One region of the Candidatus Avoscillospira sp. LCP25S3_F1 genome, then DNA from elsewhere that is predicted to be linked to it. Evidence: riboswitches for the same ligand, from Rfam matches in the RefSeq annotation. Region 1 holds a riboswitch; the other holds the start of a gene.
What was found. A riboswitch is a leader RNA that binds a small molecule or an ion and turns the genes downstream of it on or off. The one in region 1 is predicted to bind lysine.

Region 1 (7,095 bases):
CTGGTCGATCATCCGGACGTTGATGTTCTGATTGGCAATGGCCGTAAAGGCCCGGCCCGCCGTGCCCTTGTTGCTGACCATGCCGCGGCCCACAATGGCAATCAGCGCCATGTTGTCGTCAATGGTGACGGAGTCGGCGTTGGCGTCCCGGAAAATACGGCCGATGATGGCTTCCTTGCAGTCGGCAATGGAGCTGGTGGACACCACAACACTCATGGTATCAATACCCGTGGGCGTGTGCTCAAAGGACACACCAAAGTCCTCCAGAACGCCCAGGACCTTGCGGCCGAAGCCCACTTCCGTGTTCATGCGGTCCTTTTCGATGGTGATGGAGGAGAAACCTTTGCGGCCCGCCACACCGGTGATGACCGTGGGCACCGGACGGTCGGATTTGGGCACAATCATGGTGCCGGGATCGGCAGGGGCGTTGGTGTTGCGGATGTTGATGGGAATGCAGGCTTCCCGAACCGGGAAAATAGCCTCCTCGTGCATAACTGTCGCGCCCATGTAGGCCAGCTCCCGCAGCTCCCGATAGGTGATTTCCTCAATGACCCGGGGATTTTCCACCAGACGGGGGTCCGCCATGAGCATACCGGAAACGTCGGTCCAGTTTTCATAGATGGAAGCGTGGACGGCCCGGGCGACAATGGCACCGGTGACGTCGGAACCGCCCCGGGAGAAGGTCTTGATGGTGCCGTTGGGCATGGAGCCGTAGAAACCGGGAATGACGGCGTATTCCACGTCCTCCAGCAGGGCGGCCAGAGCCTTGTAGGTCTGCTTGTCGTCAAAGGTGCCGTCGCTGTGGAAGAAGATGCCGGATTCGGCATCCACGAAAGTGAAGCCTAGGAATTGAGCCAGAATCATGGAGTTCAGATACTCGCCCCGGCTGGCCACATAGTCCTGGCCCGCGTGATGTTCGATGGCCATGCGGATTTTGCGGAATTCCTTCTCCAGGGAAAAGTCCAGGCCCAGATCGGCAATGATGCCGTTGTAGCGGGCTTCGATTTTGGCAAAGGCCTCGTCAATGTTCTGCTTCTTGGCGGCCAGGCTGAAGCAATCGTAGAGCATATCGGTGACCTTGATATCATCGGAAAAACGCTTGCCGGGGGCGGAAGCCACCACATAGCGGCGCTCCGGCTCGGCCTTGATGATGGCCGCCACCTTGCGGAACTGGGCGGCGTCGGCCAGGGAACTGCCGCCGAATTTGACTACTTTCGTCTGCATGGGTATCTTCTCCTTGTGTATGTGGTTTTTTACAAAAGGGGGACGGCGCGAAATTTACAGCATATGGGCCAGCAGCTCGTCGCGGCCCAGGGGGCTCAGGTCTGCCGGGGCAATGTCGAAGATGGTATAGCAGCCGGTGCAGCCCCGGTCTTTCATCCGGGTCAGTGCACGGGCGCAGGCCACCAGAACGCTGGCGGTGAACTGGGGATTGGAGTCCAGGCTCAGCGTGTATTCGATGGTCTGGAGACACTCCTTATCCCAGCCGGTGACGCCGCTGCGGATGACGCTGCCGCCGTGGGGCAGGCCGGAGTGGTTCTGCTCCATCTCCTCGGCGGTGATGAACTCCACGGTGGTGTCATAGTCGGCAAAGTAGTTGGGCATGGTCTTGATGGCTTGCTCAATGGCGGCCTTGTCGGCGCCCTCTTCGGCCACCACGAAGCAGTAGCGGGTGTGCTTCTCCCGGGTGGTAAGCTCCGGGTTCTCACCCTTGCGGACCCGCTCCAATGCCTCGGGAACGGGAATGGTGTATTGGCGGGCGTCCAGCACGCCGGGAATCCGGCGGACGGCGTCGGAGTGGCCCTGGCTGACGCCCTTGCCCCAGAAGGTGTAGTCCTTGCCCTCGGGCAGAATGGCCGAGGCGTAGAGACGGTTGACGGAGAACAGGCCCGGGTCCCAGCCCATGGAGATCATGGCCATATGGCCGCTCTCTTTGGCCACGGCGTCCACTTCGGCAAAGTGGGCGGGGATGTTGGCGTGGGTGTCAAAGCTGTCGATGACGTGGAAGTCCTTGGACAGGGCCGGGGTCATGGTGGGCAGGTCCGTGGCGGAGCCGCCGCAGAGGATCAGTACATCCACCTTATCTTTCCAGCTGAGAATATCGTCCATGGACGCCACGGGGACGTTGGGGGTGTGGATGGTGAGGGAAGCCGGGTTCCGGCGGGTGAACACCACGGCCAGCTCCATATCAGGATTCTGGGTGATGGCGCACTCTACGCCCCGGGCCAGGTTACCGTAGCCTACAATGCCAATTCTTGTCATATGTACAAACCTTCCTTTACTGCGTTACAATGTCGTTCATGTTGTAGAGCCCCGGCTGCTTTCCGATGAGGAATGCGGCGGCGGACAACGCACCTTCCGCAAAGAGGGAACGGTCCTGGGCCTCGTGCTTCAAAGTGATGATCTGGGTACCGGTGTTGACAATGACCTCGTGGATGCCCACGGTGTTGCCCATGCGCAGGGAGTGGACACCGATCTCTTTTTTGGGCCGCTTGCCGTTTTCATGGCGGCCCACCAGCACGTCGTAGTCGGGATGGGCGTCCTTGACCGCTTCGGCCAGCATCAGGGCCGTGCCGCTGGGAACGTCCAGCTTCTGGTTGTGGTGAGCTTCCACGATCTCCACATCGGCGTCGGGGAACATTTTGGCCGTGGTGCGGGCCAGCTCCATGAGCAATGCCACGCCCAGGGACATGTTGCCGGAGCGGAAAATGGGAGCCGCCTTGGCGGCCTCATCAATGAGCTTCAACTCTTCCTCCGTCTGGCCCGTGGTGGCGATGACGGCGGGAATCTTTGTCTTTTGGATGTAGGCGCATAGCTCCGCCGTGGCGGCGTGGTTGGAAAAATCAATGATGCAGTCGGCCTGGCCGGTGAAGTCGTTCAAGCTCTTGAGAATGGTGTCGCCGCTGCCGTAGGAATCCACAGCCCCGGCCAGCTCCGAGCCCTGGATACCCTGGTCGATCATGGCCAGGACCGCCCGGCCCATGCGGCCGCAGGCGCCGTTGACAAGAAGTTTCATGGGACGGCCTCCTTATACGTTGATGCCCACATCCCGCATGGCCTGGAGCATGGTGGCCTTGTGGCCCTCCTCCATGGGGGTCAGGGGCAGACGCAGATAGTCCTTGCAGAAGCCCATGGCGGCCATGGCGGCCTTGACGGGAATGGGGTTGACCTCGGAGAACAAGGCCCGGATCAGGGGCAGATACTTGGCCTGCAAGGCCATGGCGCCGGCCACGTCGCCGGCAAAGAACTTGTCGCAGATCGCCACGGTCTCTCTGGGGGCTACGTTGGACAGTACCGAAATGACGCCGATACCGCCGCAGGCCATGATGGGCACGATCTCGTCGTCGTTGCCGGAGTAAATCGCCAGCTGACCGCCCACCAGGGCCGCAGTCTCCACGATCTTGGAGATGTTGCCGTTGGCCTCCTTGATACCGGCAATCATCGGATGCTTGGCCAGCTCCACATAGGTGGCAGGCTCAATGTTGACGCCGGTGCGGGAGGGAACGTTGTAGAGGATGATGGGCTTGGTGGAGGCGTCGCCGATGGCGTTGTACATGGCGACGAGCCCCTTCTGGGTGGCCTTGTTGTAGTAGGGGGTTACGCACAGCATACCGTCGCAGCCGATGGAGCAGGCGAACTTCGTCAGCTCAATGGCGTAGGAGGTGTCATTGGAGCCGGTACCGGCAATGATGGGCACCCGGCCCGCCGCCGTCTCCACGGCGCAGGAGAGGGCGTCCCGGTGCTCCTGATCGGAGAGGGTGGAGCCTTCACCGGTGGTGCCGCAGATGACCAGCGCGTTGATGCCCTCGTCGATCTGCCAGTTGATGAGCTTTTTGAAGGCGGCAAAATCGATGCCGGTTTCATCAGTGGGTGTGATGAGGGCCGTGGCTACGCCGCGAAAAATAGGTTCATGGTTCATGGATCGCAACTCCTTCACTATGATAATGGCCGAGAAAAACAAAATAGCCGATGCAAGCATCGACTATCGGAATCCCTGCAATCCGTCCGACGGGGGGGGGGTTGAGAGGGTCCCGTGGATAGACGCCGTGTTCTGATAGCACTCCGCATAGCACTCCGCAAATGCGACAGTCAGACGGCTGTTGACCGTCTGCCCAGGGTACCGTTCCGCCTCGGGCCCCTTCGGCGACGATCCCTTTCCCGATTCGCACAGCTCTGCGAAAGCCTGGGGCAAAACCGGTACTCTTGATGCGTCGCGCCTCTATCATTCGTTTTATTGCACTATTCAACTGCTAGAAGTTTAGCATACACGACAAATGGTGTCAATAGGAATTGAATACTTTATGAAAGTACGGTGGATTTTTCGTGAAAAATCACGGAAAAGAATCCCGGCTGCCATTCTGCTCCGTGGATTGCACTTGACTTTTTTAAAATGGTGCGCTACACTGAGACAGTAAGTTCATCGATGACAACGGCGATGAAGAGGAGAGTACGCCCTGCCGACGCGGCCCAGAGAGCTTCCACACGGTGAAAGGAAGCCCGATACGCAGGGGGGAACATGGCCTCGGAGCCTCGCACCGACCGGTCCTTTGCGGAACGTTAGGCTGCGATGGGTGCGCCCATTACAGCGCCGGGGTATCGGCAACGGCACCCGCAGAGTCTCCGTCCGTGAGGGCGGGGAGAACCAAGGTGGTATCACGCGGCAACAGCTCGCGTCCTTGCAGTCTATGCAGGGACGCGTTTTTTGTTGCCTGCTCATCTACTTCACAGACAGGAGGAAACCCAGTTATGAATCCCTACAAAATCGAAACCCGCTGCCTTCAGGGCGGCTACGTCCCCGGCAACGGCGACCCCAGAGCCGTACCCATCATCCAGTCCACCACCTTCCGCTATGACAGCAGTGAATCCCTGGGCCGCCTCTTTGACCTGGAGGATAGCGGCTACTTCTACTCCCGGGTCCAGAACCCCACCTGCGACAATGTGGCGGCCAAGATCTGCGCGTTGGAGGGCGGCACGGCGGCCATGCTGACGGCCTCCGGTCAGGCGGCCATCTTCTATGCCGTCTTCAATATCGCCACCTGTGGCGATCATGTGGTCTGCTCTTCCACCATCTACGGCGGCAGCTTCAACCTTTTCGCCGTCACTATGAAGAAGATGGGCGTGGAGTTCACCTTCATTCACCCCGACTGCACCGAGGAGGAGCTGAACGCCGCTTTCCGGCCCAATACCAAAGCCGTTTACGGCGAAACCATCGCAAACCCGGCCCTGACGGTGCTGGACATCGAAAAATTTGCCCGGGCGGCCCACAGCCACGGTGTGCCCCTGATCGTCGACAACACCTTTGCCACGCCGGTCAACTGCCAGCCCCTGTCCTGGGGCGCGGATATCGTGGTCCACTCCACCACCAAGTACATGGACGGCCACGCCTCCGCTCTGGGCGGCTGCATTGTGGACGGCGGCACCTTTGACTGGATGGCCCATGCCGACAAGTTCCCGGGCCTGTGTACTCCCGACGAAAGCTACCACGGTCTTGTCTACGCCGAGAAGTTCGGCCAGGCTGGGGCCTACATCACCAAGGCCACGGTCCAGCTCATGCGGGATTTGGGCGCCTGCCAGTCACCCCAGAGCGCCTATCTGCTGAATGTGGGCCTGGAGAGCCTCCACGTCCGCATGGAGCGCCATTGCGCCAACGCCCAGGCCATCGCCGAGTTCCTGCAGAACCATCCCCAGATCGAGTGGGTCAACTACAGCGGTCTGCCCGACAACAAATACTATGATCTGGCCAAGAAGTACCTGCCCAAGGGCGCCTGCGGCGTCATCAGCTTCGGCGTCAAGGGCGGACGTGCCGCCGCGGAGGGCTTTATGGACCGGCTGAAGCTCATCACCATCGCCACCCATGTGGCCGACGCCCGCAGCTGCTGCATCCACCCGGCCAGCACCACCCACCGGCAGATGAACGATGCGGAACTGGTGGCCGCCGGCGTCAGCCCCGAGCTGGTACGCCTGTCTGTGGGACTGGAGAACGTCCAGGACCTCATTGACGATATCACCCAGGCATTGGCCTGAGAAGGGAGCACACCATGCCCATTCGGATTCCCAATGATCTGCCCGCCACCAAAACTCTGCTGGATGAAAACATCTTCGTCATGACGGAGACCCGGGCCATGACTCAGGACATCCGGCCCCTGGACCTGCTGATTCTCAATCTGATGCCCACCAAAATCGATACGGAGACCCAGCTGGCACGGCTCCTGGGCAACACGCCCCTCCAGGTCAATATGGAGCTCATGCAGATGTCCACCCACGAGTCGAAAAACACCTCTTCGGAGCACATGCTGGCCTTTTACAAGACCTTCGACCAGGTCCAGCACCGGAAGTTCGACGGCATGATCATCACCGGCGCGCCGGTGGAGCAGATGCCCTTTGAGGAGGTGGACTATTGGCCGGAGCTGTGTGAGATTTTCGAGTGGACCACCACCAACGTCCACAGCACATTCCATATCTGCTGGGGCGCGCAGGCGGGGCTCTACTACCACTACGGCATCCAGAAGCATCAACTGCCGGAAAAGATGTTCGGCGTATTTCCCCATACGGTGGATTATAAGCGGTCCATTCTGTTCCGGGGCTTTGATGATACCTTTATGGTGCCCCACTCCCGCCACACCACCATTGACCGGGCCGATGTGGAGCGGGTCCCCAGTCTGCGGGTCCTGGCCTCGTCGCAGGAGGCGGGCGTTTACGCTGTCTCGTCCCGGCAGGGCCGGCGGGTATTCATCATGGGCCACTCCGAATACGACCCCGGCACCCTGGACAAGGAGTACCGCCGGGATAAGGCGGCGGGCTTGCCCATCGCCCCGCCTAAAAATTATTTCCCCAATGATGACGACACCCAGCCGCCCCTGGTGTCCTGGAGGGCCCACGCCAATCTGCTGTATTCCAACTGGCTCAATTATTTCGTCTACCAGACGACGCCCTACGACCTCAAGAACCTTTCTCAACAGCCGTCCAGCGGGGAGTTCCAGTAAGTGTAAAAAAATTAAAATAGAAGAAAAACCGGCAGCTTTCTCGTGAACAGCACCCCATTTGTTAGACAGTATGGTATACTACTAACGAATGGGGTGTTGTTATATGCCGAAA
Region 2 (7,095 bases), on a different contig from region 1:
GTCAAGAAACCCATGATTTTCAATGGCGGCCATGCGTTCCACACCAGAACGTATATCAAATCCACCGGCGGTCTGCTGGATGCCACCATGCAGGGCACGGTATCGCAGGGCTGTATTCGGATGTATGACGCCGATGTAGACTGGCTGTGGGACAACCTGCCGTTCCAGTCCACGGTTGTGGTATATTAAAACAAAAACAGTGGAAATCAGATGATTTCCACTGTTTTTTACATAAAAACGCGATCGGGCCTATAAGCCGGGTTCTGTAATCGACAGCCATCTATCTAGGCGCACCGTTGCCGGTACGCTCCAGCCACCTTCTCGGGGACGGCCGGGCAAGCCTGAGTCCCCTCTGCGGTGTTGCTCCGGATAGAGTTTACAGCATCAAGCGGTTCCCCGTTGATGGGTGAGCTCTTACCTCGCCTTTCCACCCTTACCTCGTCGATACAAGTACCGGCGGGGCGGTATATCTCTGTTGCACTTTTCCTGAAGTCGCCTTCGGCGGGCGTTACCCGTTATCCTTGCCCTGTGGAGCCCGGACTTTCCTCACGGCCGACCTTTCGGTACTGGTCGCGCGGCTGTCCGGCCCGGTCGCAACAGTTATTCTAACGGATTTCGGGAGAAATGTCAAATCGGTTGCAAAAAAAAGAAAAGATAGATATAATGGTTTGGAGTGGATCTGCGGCCACAGTGCCAAAGCGGACCGCGGTTTTTTGGAACCTGGAGAGGAGAACTGCCATGAATGAGCGAATGGAACGCTATTTTGAGGCGCTGCGGGGCAAGCGGGTAGCCGTCCTGGGCCTGGGCGTCAGCAACCGGCCTCTGGTGCGGCTGCTGCTGGCCCACGGCGCAAATGTCCTGGGTTGCGATATGGCCCAGCGGGACCAGCTGGAGCCGGAGGTGTTGGAGCTGGAGCAGCAAGGCTTGCAGTTGCAGCTGGGGCAGAACTATCTGGAAAATGTCACAGCGGATGTGGTATTCCGCACACCGGGCCTGCATCCCAACCGACCGCAGCTGGTGGATATGCGGCGGCGGGGCATGGTCATGACCTCGGAGATGGAGGCGTTCTTCCAGGTGTGCCCCTGCACCATCATCGCGGTCACCGGTTCCGATGGAAAGACCACCACCACTACACTGATCGCGGAGATTCTCAAGCAGGCCGGCCGCACGGTATGGGTGGGCGGCAACATCGGTCAACCGCTGCTGCCCAAGGCGGGGGAGATGAGCCCTGCGGATGTCGCCGTGGTAGAACTCAGCTCTTTTCAGCTGATGGATATGAAGCACAGTCCCCAGGTGGCCGTTCTGACCAATCTGGCTCCTAACCATCTGGATGTACATAAGGATATGGAGGAGTATGTGGCGGCCAAGGAGAACATTTACCTCCATCAGACATCCGGAGATACAGTGGTATTGAACCGGGATAATGCCATCACCCACAGCTTTGTGCCAAAGGCAAAAGGAACGGTGCTGGAATTTTCCCGTCGGACCCGCCCCCAGCGGGGTGTATACCTGGAAAACGGCGTCATCTGGCGTTGCGGGGAACCGCCGGAGAAGATTCTGGAGCAGTCGGAGATTTTCCTGCCGGGTATTCACAACGTGGAGAACTATATGGCGGCCATCTGCGCTGTGGAGGGGCTGGCCTCCGACGAGGACATCCGCCATGTGGCCAGAAACTTCGGCGGCGTGGAGCATCGCATTGAGTTGGTGCGGGTCAAGGACGGCGTGAAGTTTTACAATGATTCCATCGCGTCCAGCCCGTCCCGGACCCGTGCGGGTCTGCGGAGCTTCGACCAGAAGATCATTCTCATTGCAGGCGGTTATGATAAACATATCCCCTATGACGATCTGGGGCCGGAGATTGTGGATCATGTGAAGACGCTGGTTCTCACCGGTGCTACTGCACCGAAAATCCGAGCCGCCGTGGAACAGGCGGCCAACTATGTTCCCGGTTCACCGGAGATTCTGGAGGAAGCGGATTTTTACGAGGCTATTCGCACAGCGGCCCGGGCGGCACAGTCCGGCGACGTGGTTATGCTGTCCCCGGCCAGCGCGTCCTTTGACCACTTCCGCAACTTTATGGTCCGGGGTAACGCGTTCAAACAGACGGTTATGGAGCTTTGATATGGAATTGGGATGGAAAAAACATCGGAAGACGAAACCAATGCCCTGTGCCGCCGTCATTGTGGCGGCGGGGTCGGCGTCCCGGATGCAGGGCATCGACAAGGCATTGGCTGACCTGAACGGAAAACCCGTATTGCTGCACACGTTGGAGGCGTTCGAGGCCTGTGAGCGGGTGGATACGGTGGTGGTGGTCACCCGGGAGGACCTGGTGGAGCCGGTGGAGCAGTTGTGCCGCGATCACCATATTACCAAGGTGCGGCAGGTGCTCAGCGGCGGCAGCGACCGGACCCAGTCGGTGCTGCGGGGCCTGGACGCCCTGGCATCACGGGAGGGGCTGGCGGCCATCCACGACGGTGCACGCCCCCTGGTCACCCAGGAAATTCTGCTGGAGACCATTGCCAAAGCGGAGCGAACCGGCGCGGCAGCCCCGGCGGTTCCGGTCAAAGACACCATTAAAGTGACCGGTGAAGGGGTCATTGCTGCCACACCGGACCGCAGTCGTCTGGTGGCGATCCAGACTCCGCAGATTTTTGATCTGGACTTTATCCGCGGCGCGCTGTATCAGGCGCTGGAAGACGGTGCGCCTTTGACCGATGACTGTTCCGCCGCTGAGCGGCTGGGAATGCAGGTCCATCTGACCAAGGGCAGCGAGGAAAATCTGAAAATTACCACCCCCATGGACTTGGTGGTGGCGCAGGCGATTTTGAAAAGGAGAGAGCAACCATGAGAATCGGACACGGTTATGACGTCCATCGGCTGGTGAAAGGAAGAAAACTGATTTTAGGCGGCGTGGAAATCCCCTATGCGATGGGATTGGACGGTCATTCCGACGCCGATGTGGTGGTTCATGCCATCATGGATGCCCTGCTGGGCGCGGCGGCGGCCGGAGACATCGGCACGCTGTTCCCCGACACGGACCCCCAGTATAAGGGAATCTCCAGTCTGCTGCTGTTGGAGTATGTGGGAAAGCATCTGTTGGGCCGGGGCTGGACCGTGGGCAATATTGATGCCACCATTGTGGCACAGCAGCCCAAACTGGCGCCGCACATTCCGCAGATGGTGCAGAATATTGCCCAGACATTGAATATCCCGGAGGACCGGGTCAACATCAAGGCTACAACGGAGGAGGGCATGGGATTTACCGGTACCGGCGACGGTATTGCTGCCCACGCCGTCTGTATGCTGGAACAGTGCAAATAAAGAAAATGGCAAAGGACCGATGCGCGGGCATCGGTCCTTTTGGCGTTGCGACTTATTTTGCGGTGACCCGCTTGATGACCAGCAACGTACCCAGCATCAGCACAATGCCGATGGGAAGAAGAATCCAGGCATTCGGAAGGAAACCGGCCAGAACATACATCACAAAGGATACAGCGGCGGCAGTGATGGCATAAGGCAGCTGGGTCGACACATGGTTCACGTGGTCACACTGGGCGCCGGCAGACGCCATGATGGTGGTGTCGGAAATGGGGGAGCAGTGGTCGCCGCAGACAGCACCGGCCATACAAGCAGACACACAGATGATACCCATGGGCGTGGTCAGGTCAAACACATCCAAAGTAATGGGAATCAGAATACCGAAAGTACCCCAACTGGTGCCGGTGGCAAAGGCCAGAAAGGCGCCGATGACAAAGACGATGGCAGGAAGCAGGGCCTGGAATCCGGCGGCGGAACTCTTGACGGCGGTAGCCACAAAGACACCGGCCCCCAGAGAATCGGTCATAGCTTTCAAGGACCAGGCAAAGGTCAGAATCAGAATGGCCGGGACCATGGCCTTGAAGCCCTCAGGGATGCAGTCCATCATGTCGCGGAAGGTCATGGCCCGGCGGCACAGATAGAAGACAAAGGTCAACACCATGGCAAAGGCGGAACCCAGCAGCAGACCCACAGAAGCGTCGGAACCGGAAAAGGCGTCCACAAAGTTTTTACCGGAGAAGAAGCCGCCGGAGTAGATCATGCCGATGACGCAGCAGACAATGAGCGAAGCAATCGGGAAAACCAGATCGATGACGCGGCCCTTGGGGTTCCCGTACAGCTCTTTCTCTGTGGCATAGGGATTGGAACCGGAGAACACGTCGCCCCGTTCGATGGCGTTGCGTTCGTGGCGGGCCATGGGACCAAAATCGGCCTTGAGAACCACCAGCCCAACCATCATGACGATGGTCAGCAGCGCATAGAAATTGTAGGGAATGGCCCGGATAAACAGGGAGAGACCGGAGCCGTCCTCCACAAAGCCGGAAACTGCGGCGGCCCAGGAGGAGATGGGGGCAATGATGCAGACGGGGGCGGCGGTAGCGTCGATCAGATAGGACAGCTTGGCACGGGACACCTGATGCTTGTCGGTGACAGGCCGCATGACGGAACCAACGGTCAGGCAGTTGAAATAATCGTCAATGAAGATCAGTACGCCGAGAATAATGGTGGCCAGCTGTGCGCCGGTGCGGCTTTTGATGCTTTTCTGCGCCCAGCGGCCGAAAGCGGCGCTGCCGCCGGCCTTGTTCATCAAGCTGACCATGGCGCCCAAGATTACCAGGAAGACAAGAATGCCCACATTATAGGAGCTGGACAGCACCGCAACAATGCCGTCTTCAAAGACATGGAGTACCGTCCCTTCAAAATCAAAGTTGGAGTACAGCAAACCACCGGCCAAAATACCAATGAACAGGGAGGAATAGACCTCCTTGGTGATCAGCGCCAAGGTGATGGCGATGATCGGGGGCAGCAGCGCCCAGATGGTATTATAATAGTTACTGGGGGCATCAATCTGACCCATGCCGCCGCAGGTGGCGCAGAGATTGGTCCCTGCGCAGTCGGCGCAGGAGGGGTCCAGACCGTAACAGGTCATGCAGGCCGTGGAGCCGCCGCAGTCGGGACACTCGATCAGATTGGTGGCCGGTTGTCCGGCGGCCATGACGGCGATGGTCAGGACGGCCAGAATCATTGCCACCATCAGAAGGGAGACCAGCGGTCTCCGGTTTCGCAAGTTCATAGGATTTCCTCCAAAAATAAAAATGCCATGGTTCGGGAGGCGGACCATGACAGACTGTTCCGGATGGGCCGGAACCCCTATGGCATGACAGCGCTCCACTTTCGTGACAGTCCGGCGGATATTCTCCGACGGCCCAGGGAACGTCCGGCAGGCAGACCGGCCCGCACCCTTCGGCGAACAGCCCTTTCCATCCCGCCGGATTTGCCTGCGGCCATGGGACGTACTTTTGCAGTTCGCACCTCTATCATTGGCTATTTGCCCTCTATTATAAGCAATTCCGAAACCTTGTCAACCGATTTTCAAAAAATTATGACCAAATTGTGAATTCATGCGGGAAATTTCGACAGGGCGCCGGACAGCTGCATAGATTGGTGGGGAGGGAAATACCATGTATGATTGTATGATTGCGTTCCGCACCATCACGCGGGCCCAGCGGGGGGCGGAACTTTTGGATTATTCGGGCATTCCGTGCCGTTTGCAGCGGCTTCCGGCCGCGCTGGCGGACCGGGGCTGCGGCTATGTGCTGGCTCTGCGGCGGGAGTCGCTGGCCAGGGCGGTAGCGGTGCTGCGGCAGAACCATGTGGACTTCGGACGGCTCTATACCATGGAAAACGGTATCCATCGGGAGGTGTTTCTGTGATCTATCTTGATAACGCAGCCACGACGCTGCAAAAACCGCCCCAAGTGCGGGAGGCGGTTGCCTATGCGTTGGAGCACTTGGCGTCGCCGGGTCGGGGCGGCCATCCGGCAGCGATGGAGGCCGCCGAGGTGCTGTACCGGGCCAGATCGGCGGCAGCGCAGCTGTTCGATGCGGAACCGGAACAGGTGGTGTTTACCATGAATGCCACGCATGGGCTGAATATCGCCATCAAAAGTTTGGTGCGCCCCGGCGACGTGGTACTATTGTCCGGCTTTGAACACAACGCCGTGCTGCGGCCCTTGTATGCCTTGGGGGCAAAACTGCGGATTTGTGGACGACGGCTGTTTGATCCGGAGGAGACTGTGGCGGCCTTTGCCGCGTCCTTGACGCCGGAGGTCAAAGCTGTGGTTTGCACCCATGTTTCCAATGTGTTCGGTTACCAGCTGCCGGTGGAGCGGATTGCCGCTCTGTGTCGGGAGCAGGGCGTACCGCTGATTGTAGACGCTTCCCAGTCGGCAGGACTGCTGCCGGTCTCCCTCAAAGAGTGGCAGGCGGCCTATGTGGCAATGCCCGGCCACAAGGGATTGTACGGACCCCAGGGCACCGGCATTCTCCTGTGCGGACAGGTGCCGCAACCGTTGATGGAGGGCGGAACCGGTGTGCTGTCCCGTCAATGGACCATGCCGGAGGAGCTGCCGGAGCGGGCCGAGGCAGGAACCCACAATATGCCGGGCATCTGCGGCCTGCTGGCAGGACTGACGTATCTGCGGCAGGAAGATGGCGTGGTGCGCCGGAGCCGGGAGGAGCAGCTGACGCGACAGCTTTGCCTTGGGCTGGAATCTTTGGACCACGTGCGGGTGTTCACCGGCAGTCCGCAGACCAATGTGGTCTCGGTCGCGCTGCAAAATCTGGACAGTGAGACAGCGGCCCAGCATCTGGCCGAGGAGGGCATTGCTGTGCGGGCAGGACTCCACTGCGCGCCTCTGGCCCATGAAAGTGCCGGAACGTTGGAGGGCGGAACGGTCCGGTTCAGCCTGTCGGCGTTTACCACAGAGACGGAGATCGTCCGGACGCTGGAAGTTGTGGAAAGGCTGAAAAGTTTTGCATAACTCCCAAAATCTTGCCGGATTCCACTTGCTATTGGCAGCGGTTTACGGTATAATTAACAAAATAATGCTTGTATTGCAATTTTGGAAGAAGGGTGTAATATGCCAAGTGCGCTGTTCAACAGCATTCTGACGTCACTCTTTACAATGAAAATAACCGATGTGCTGGATATCCTGGTGGTGGCGTTCCTGTTCTATAAGGGCATCACCATGATCCGTTCCACCCGGGCGTCCCGGAT

Region 2: linked by a shared signal. The riboswitch ahead of ACTQ33_RS11300 (Na+/H+ antiporter NhaC family protein) and the one ahead of dapA (4-hydroxy-tetrahydrodipicolinate synthase) in region 1 are both predicted to bind lysine.

What each region holds. Positions count from the first base shown of each region.
Region 1 is NZ_JBQKJT010000008.1:127,485-134,579, reverse strand. It holds gene ACTQ33_RS09245 (aspartate kinase) at 1-1,224, opposite strand, end outside; gene ACTQ33_RS09240 (diaminopimelate dehydrogenase) at 1,279-2,262, opposite strand; gene dapB (4-hydroxy-tetrahydrodipicolinate reductase) at 2,279-3,016, opposite strand; gene dapA (4-hydroxy-tetrahydrodipicolinate synthase) at 3,029-3,919, opposite strand; lysine riboswitch at 4,048-4,230, opposite strand; gene ACTQ33_RS09225 (O-acetylhomoserine aminocarboxypropyltransferase/cysteine synthase family protein) at 4,747-6,024, shown strand; gene metA (homoserine O-acetyltransferase MetA) at 6,039-6,983, shown strand; gene ACTQ33_RS09215 (helix-turn-helix domain-containing protein) at 7,087-7,095, shown strand, end outside.
Region 2 is NZ_JBQKJT010000011.1:83,023-90,117, forward strand. It holds gene ACTQ33_RS11275 (S-layer homology domain-containing protein) at 1-189, shown strand, start outside; RNA gene rnpB (RNase P RNA component class A) at 237-594, opposite strand; gene murD (UDP-N-acetylmuramoyl-L-alanine--D-glutamate ligase) at 739-2,121, shown strand; gene ispD (2-C-methyl-D-erythritol 4-phosphate cytidylyltransferase) at 2,123-2,848, shown strand; gene ispF (2-C-methyl-D-erythritol 2,4-cyclodiphosphate synthase) at 2,845-3,321, shown strand; gene ACTQ33_RS11300 (Na+/H+ antiporter NhaC family protein) at 3,374-5,110, opposite strand; lysine riboswitch at 5,191-5,362, opposite strand; gene ACTQ33_RS11305 (DUF3343 domain-containing protein) at 5,499-5,750, shown strand; gene ACTQ33_RS11310 (aminotransferase class V-fold PLP-dependent enzyme) at 5,747-6,859, shown strand; gene cdaA (diadenylate cyclase CdaA) at 6,959-7,095, shown strand, end outside.